DNA from 3 places in the Blautia sp. SC05B48 genome. Region 3 is predicted to be linked to each of the others. Evidence: riboswitches for the same ligand, from Rfam matches in the RefSeq annotation. Region 3 holds a riboswitch; each other region holds the start of a gene.

Region 1 (2,276 bases), 1.1 Mb from region 3:
CTTCAGAGATTAGAGGCTGAGCGTATTGCAGCAGAGGAAGAGGCAAGACGTCAGGCCGAGGCTGAAGCAGCAGCGAGAGCACAGGCTGAGGCAGAAGAGGAAGCAAGACGCCAGGCAGAGCAGGAAGCACAGCAGGATGAGGCGGACGAGAGCGAAGATGTACAGTACGATGAGGACGGCAACGTGATCGAGAATACAGATGAGGATACTGCAGAGGATGACACCGAGCATGTGGATGAAGATGCAGACAATGTGATCGAGGATGATGCGTCCGGGGATACTGAGAATACAGAGGATAATGCAGACGCAGATTACGATAACAGCACAGATGCATCCGAAGAAAGTGCAGAGGACACATCCTCAGACAGTGACAGTCCTTCTTACAGCAGCGGTTCAGGATCTTCTGTTGTGAATTATGCCACACAGTTTGTAGGAAATCCTTACGTATGGGGCGGAACAAGCCTTACCAATGGTGCAGACTGCTCCGGATTTGTACAGAGTGTCTATGCGAACTTCGGAGTCAGCCTTCCGAGAACATCCTATGAGCAGCAGAATGCAGGTACAGAAGTATCCTACGCAGATGCACAGCCGGGAGATTTGATCTGCTATGGCGGACACGTGGCTATTTACATGGGTAATGGCCAGATCGTTCATGCATCGAACTCTCAGGACGGGATCAAGATCAGCAATGATGCTACATACAGAACAATTGTATCTGTAAGACGTCTTGTATAATAAGAACGTACAACAGAAAATAAAAACACAGCAGCCCGACAGCAGTTTGTCGGGCTGTTTTTGACGTCGGAAAAAACACTGAAAACCTATGGAACGGAGTGAACAGCAATAAAACATGCTCATAAATATATAAATATTGAAAATAGTATTGACATATAATTAACAGGATGTTATTATGATGTCAGTATAATTCCATATTGAACATAGCAAGTGCTGAGGATGGCTGACAGTTATGTATTGATTATCAGAGATCCGCAGAAAAGGGAATCAGGTGTGAAACCTGAGCGATCCGGTCACTGTAACGGAGGAGCAAATCTCATAGTCCATTGTACGTATGTATGAGAAGGAGAGAGGAGCCATGATCCCGGAGCCAGGAAACCTGCTTGTTATGGCGAGGTTAAACTTCCGTGTAAAGTGTAACAACCATTTCAGGGACTCCGCACCCCTGGGACGTTGTCTACTTTTTTACGAGAGTAGGCATTTTTTTATGGAATGCGCCTGTTCATATGAATTATACATGATTAAATGGCAGGCGATACTACTCCGGATACATTCGTTCCCTCCGCGCACTCATGAACGGATTATATTTCTACCCCGGGGTGGCATCGCTACCTCTTTTTTTATAGGAAAATTTATGCGTGGTTATGTCAGGAGAGGAGAAAAGAGCCATGGAGAAGCCATACTGGGAAGGCAAAGAATACTCTTACTTCAGCCACAAAAAATGTGAGTACTTTCCATGCCATAAAGGAGCAGATCCGGAGAACTTCAACTGTCTGTTCTGCTATTGTCCTTTATATGCACTGGGAGATAAATGTGGTGGTAATTTTCGCTTTACGGAAAGCGGCATCAAAGACTGCACCGAATGCAAGCTTCCTCACAGAAGAGAGAACTTCGGATATGTTACAGGTAAATATAGCGAGCTTGCGGAAATTGTACGGAAGCAGCGGGAAAAATAAAAAACAGGTCAGTTCAGGTACAGGAAAATGCATATTCCTGTGTTTGAACTGGCCTGTTTTGTTTTGGGGTGGACAATAGCTGTTATCTGTCGGAAAAATACAGAAGATCATTCTCTGGTTTGGAGAAAAACCTTGAGTCTGGGAAGCTGGTTGTTGAGGATCAGCTGTTCCGGAAACATGGCCTGATGAACAAACTCAGCAGCATAGGTAAAATCTCCGATATGCTCCGGGCCATGGCTGTCACTGGAAAGAAGCAGCGGCAGATCATATTTGCGGCAGCATCGAAGGATCTCGAAACAGTTTTCTCTTGTGTCGCCACGATAGCCATAAGGTGCAAGAGAAGCTTCGTTGATCTCAAAGATCGTGCCGGTTTCCCTGGCAGCCCTTGCAAGCGCATCATAATTAACCGGGTAATGAGTGTTATCACTATGTCCGAGGATCTTCACACAGGGGTTTTTCATTACATTGATAAAAGCTTCTGTGTTTTCGGCTCTGGTACCGCAGCGGTAATTCCAGGCATGCATGCTGGCAATGGCGTAATCAAGTTTACATAATAATTCCTGATCTAAATCTACCGTTCCGCTG
Region 2 (2,276 bases), 1.6 Mb from region 3:
TTATATGGCAGTGCTCACTTCGGCTTTCATTTCCGGTATGATGGTGTTGTTTGGACGTAATGTACTGTCCCTGTTTGTATCCGGTGAACCGGATCAGACCCGACAGGTATTGGATATAGCATATAAGTATTTGTTTATTATGGCTGTTTTTTTGTGGGTGCTGTATCTGCTGTATGTGTATCGTTCCGCTATCCAGGGCCTGGGTAATACTTTGATTCCGCTTGCCAGCGGCATTGCAGAATTTATAATGCGTGTCAGTGTTGCGCTGCTGCTGCCAAAAATGATCGGCGAAGATGGAATATACTATGCAGAGATCTGTGCATGGAGCAGCGCAGCTGTTTTATTATTCGTAAGTTATATGATCATTATACGGAAATATAAAGAAGTCACTGTTCATACATAATGTCATTTACTTGAGGAATCTATAATGATATACAGGCGGAAAATATCCGGGTTTTAATATGAAATGTTCAGATATTTCATATTTGACAGAAAAACTATTTATATAAAAAGAAAAGTATGATATTATGTACTTATTCGTTGCAACTATGAAAATTGAATAGTCAGAAGGGTGTATAAAGTACTTAATAAGGAATCTGGTGAAATGCCAGAACAGCCACCGCTACTGTGACAGGGACGAAAACCAAAATATCACTGGAGAGATCCGGGAAGATGGTAAGTAGGAAGAACTGGAGTCAGGAGACTTGCCTTTTTGACAGAAGAATTCTGATTCGGATGGGATACAGAAGGAATAAGCTCTGCCTGAGGTGGAGGTTTGTTTTTTGTGCTGATATGATGCTGGATCATATCAGCCTTTTTTATTTTAACCGAATAAACAGATGAAAAATGAGGAGAAATGAAAATGGGAAAAGTAATTGCAAAGCGTTTTATATTTATGATTCCGGTAGTTCTGGCGGTTACATTTATTATTTTTATGCTGAGTTTTATATCGGCAGGTGATGCGGCCAGAGTTCTGGCGGAGAAAAAATACGAGCACCCGTCACCGGAGCAGATAGAAGAAGTACGGCATGAGGAAGGACTGGATCAGCCGGTGCTGGTACAATACGGGAAATGGCTGGATCAGGCACTTCATGGCGATTTTGGAAAATCATATTCTACCAGAAAACCGGCTTTTGAGGAATTAAAAAGATATTTTCCACAGACATTTAAACTGGCAGTTACTTCGTTTTTATTGTTGATGATCGTATCAGTCCCTCTCGGAATTTTGTCGGCAATTTATGAAAACAGAGTTCTGGATAAAGTCATTCGCATTTTGTCGTCCCTCAGTGTATCTATGCCGTCTTTCTGGATCGGTCTGATGCTGCTCTATATATTTGGAGTAAAGCTAAAAGTGATTTCCGTGATCGGAGGAGATGCCGGAGGCATCCCGATTCTTGCGGCATTTGCCATGGATATCAGTTTCTTTGGAATTATGACGAGATTGATCCGTACCAATATGATACAGGTGCTGAAGCAGGATTACATACGTGCCAGCAGAGCTAAGGGATTGTCATCTGTAAATGTAATTTTGCGTCATGGTCTGAAAAATATCCTGATTCCTGTGCTGACACGTCTGGTATCAATTGTGATTGGTTTTTTCTGTGGCTCAGCTGTGATAGAAAGTATTTTTTCAATTCAGGGAATCGGAAATCTGGCATTGAAATCCGTGATCTCAAAAGACACTCCGGTGCTGCAATGTTTTATCTTTATTCTGGCTGTTGGCATTGTAGTATTAAATTTTCTTGTGGATATCGCCTATTCTGCGATTGACCGGCGAATCCAGTTAAAGTAAAGGAGAGATCATAGAATGGGAAGCAGAAGAAAGCAGAAAACAGAAAAAAGCATGATCCAGAATCTGTACTGGAAACAGGTATTCCGGTCACCAAAAACAAAAATAGGATTGATGGTGGTCATAATTTTTGTATTGGCAGCTATTTTTGCACCTGTACTGGCGCCACATGATCCACTACTTGTGGATGTTTCGATAAAATTAAAGAATCCGTCGGCGGCATATCCTTTAGGTACTGATCAGCTGGGACGATGTATTTTATCAAGACTTCTCTGGGGCAGCCGGTATTCACTGAGCTATAGCTTTACGGTGCTTCTGATCACCGTATGTGTCGGGGTGCCGATCGGACTGTTTGCCGGATATGTAGGTGGAAAAATCGATTCGATAATTATGAGGATCATTGATGTATTTATGGCTATGCCGGTCTTTATTGTTGCACTTGCCATTGCAGGAACCGTAGGAGCCAGCGGCGCTCATCTGATCCTGT
Region 3 (2,276 bases):
TAGTGACGAAACTTTTTTCTATAGCAGATTATTATATCGACCTGCACAGCGGAGATGGGTTCGAACAACTTCATCCCTATGTTTATTATGTAGGGGTTGTAGATGAAAAAACAGCAGAGAAGTCATTGCATATGGCACGGCATATCGGCGTAAAATATGTAGTCCGTTCCACAACCGCCACAGGTGGCGCCTATAATTATGCTTCTTCTCTTGGAATTCCAAGTATTCTTATCGAAAGAGGCGGACACAGCTACTGGACCTGGGAGGAAGTAGAACAGGATAAAAGAGACGTCCGTCACCTTGTTTTTCATCTCCAGGGAAAGACGTGTCATGGTCTGAAGCATTACCGTCAGATGCTTCTTGAAAATGTAGTCTATGAATATGCGCCGTATACCGGATGCTGGTATCCATCCAAGAAGCCTGGAGAGTACTTCTTTAAGGGAGAAGAACTGGGTGAATTGAGAGATTACTATGGAAATTTACTTTACACGTCTATTGCAACTGAAAACGGAGTCGTACTTTATCAGACAGCCAGCCTGAATATCATTGAAGACGGACCGATGATCGCATATGCGGCGATCACAGATACTCTGACCTGATAGTAAACAGACTTTTCAGAACGCTTCTGTCTGAAATCATATTGAAACAGTAAGAAAACCGGGTTTTACCATTTGCTATTCTATTTGTAAAAACAGCGAGGTAAAATCCGTGTTTTTTTAGCAGATCAAATAAATTTAATTGTCAAATCCCCAATGGGGGATATATACAATTCAAGCATCTTTAACAAAATTTATGAGTTTTCAAAAAATATAACATTTTTCCATAGACATAAACTATAGTTTTATCGTATAATATTTAGGTAATTTAACAGCATTTGCTGATTTTCACATCAGCCGTTGTAAGTTCCGAGAGGATTAATAGGGAAACCGGTGTAAATCCGGTACGATCCCGTCACTGTAAGGGGGAATCCTCAGACAAAATACCACTGGTCGAGTGCGTGAGAAATAGACCGGGAAGGTGCCTGAGGGTAAGGATCCTAAGTCAGGAGACCTGCTTGCAATTGTTTTAAAATGATTCTTACGGAAGATAGGAAGCATATTTTTTTATGTGCCCGTATTTCATCGCGGGCTTTTTTCGTGCAAATTTCTAAAATTCCATGCATGTTCTGCATAATAAGAATCCAGTAGTTTTTTTATCTAACTCAATTAAAACGGCAATGTTAAAATCGCATCAAATGAGGAAAGGAGTAAAACGTGACAAAGAAACAAATAGGAAAAAGATTTCTCCAGATCATCATTGTATTATTTGGAATCAGCTTTTTCACATTTGGACTGACCTACCTGTCACCTGGTGATCCTGCGGAGATCATGCTGACAGAATGTGGTAATCTTCCGACACCGGAGCTTCTGGAACAGACAAGACATGAGCTTGGCCTTGATCAGCCCTTTCTCGTGCAGTATGGTTCCTGGCTGAAGGGTGTTGTTACAGGAGATATGGGACAGTCCTATTCTTTCAAAATGCCGGTAACGGATAAACTGGTATCTTGTTTCTGGCCGACGCTGAGGATGTCTTTGCTGGCACTTTTGATGATGGTCATTATTTCCATACCGCTTGGAATCCTGGCCGCTGTATATCAGAACAAATTCCCGGATTATTTTGTGAGAGGAATTACCTTTGTGGGAGTATCTGTTCCAAGCTTCTGGCTGGGCCTGATCCTTCTCAGTATCTTTGGTGTTCAGCTTCGCTGGATCAATGTAGCAGGAGGAAGTACGGATTTCAAGTCTATGATCCTTCCGGCACTGACTCTTGCACTTGCCATGTCTGCGAAATATACCCGCCAGGTAAGAAGTGCGGTGCTGGAGGAGCTTCACCAGGATTATGTGACCGGTGCAAGAATGCGTGGAATCAAAGAAAGCGTGATCCTTTGGAAACACGTTCTTCCTAATGTAATGCTTCCGCTGGTAACACTGCTGGGTCTTTCCCTTGGAAGCCTCCTTGGAGGTACCGCAGTTGTAGAGATCATTTACAACTGGCCTGGTATGGGAAATATGGCAGTAAAGGCAATTTCCTGTCGTGACTATCCTCTTGTACAGGGCTATGTACTCTGGATCGCGATCCTGTACATGTGCATCAACCTGCTTGTGGATCTGTCCTACACTTATCTCGATCCAAGACTTAAGGAGGATAGATAATTGAAAAAGGTATTACGAGTATTTAAAGAAAATAAACAGTTCACTCTTTTCTTCATTCTGGGCCTGGTGGTAATTGGCGTTGCG

Evidence for each region. A riboswitch is a leader RNA that binds a small molecule or an ion and turns the genes downstream of it on or off. The one in region 3 is predicted to bind cobalamin.
Region 1: it holds a riboswitch for cobalamin, as region 3 does, so the genes downstream of both, EYS05_RS10180 (cysteine-rich small domain-containing protein) here and nikB (nickel ABC transporter permease) in region 3, are expected to answer to the same signal.
Region 2: it holds a riboswitch for cobalamin, as region 3 does, so the genes downstream of both, EYS05_RS05335 (ABC transporter permease) here and nikB (nickel ABC transporter permease) in region 3, are expected to answer to the same signal.

The regions. Positions count from the first base shown of each region.
Region 1 covers NZ_CP040518.1:2,220,138-2,222,413, forward strand. Annotated here, with positions in the region: gene EYS05_RS10175 (C40 family peptidase) at 1-735, shown strand, start outside; cobalamin riboswitch at 938-1,126, shown strand; gene EYS05_RS10180 (cysteine-rich small domain-containing protein) at 1,404-1,691, shown strand; gene EYS05_RS10185 (phosphatase) at 1,799-2,276, opposite strand, start outside.
Region 2 covers NZ_CP040518.1:1,173,303-1,175,578, reverse strand. Annotated here, with positions in the region: gene EYS05_RS05340 (MATE family efflux transporter) at 1-403, shown strand, start outside; cobalamin riboswitch at 553-726, shown strand; gene EYS05_RS05335 (ABC transporter permease) at 863-1,792, shown strand; gene nikC (nickel transporter permease) at 1,808-2,276, shown strand, end outside.
Region 3 covers NZ_CP040518.1:3,284,393-3,286,668, forward strand. Annotated here, with positions in the region: gene EYS05_RS15305 (M14 family metallopeptidase) at 1-599, shown strand, start outside; cobalamin riboswitch at 884-1,072, shown strand; gene nikB (nickel ABC transporter permease) at 1,254-2,192, shown strand; gene nikC (nickel transporter permease) at 2,193-2,276, shown strand, end outside.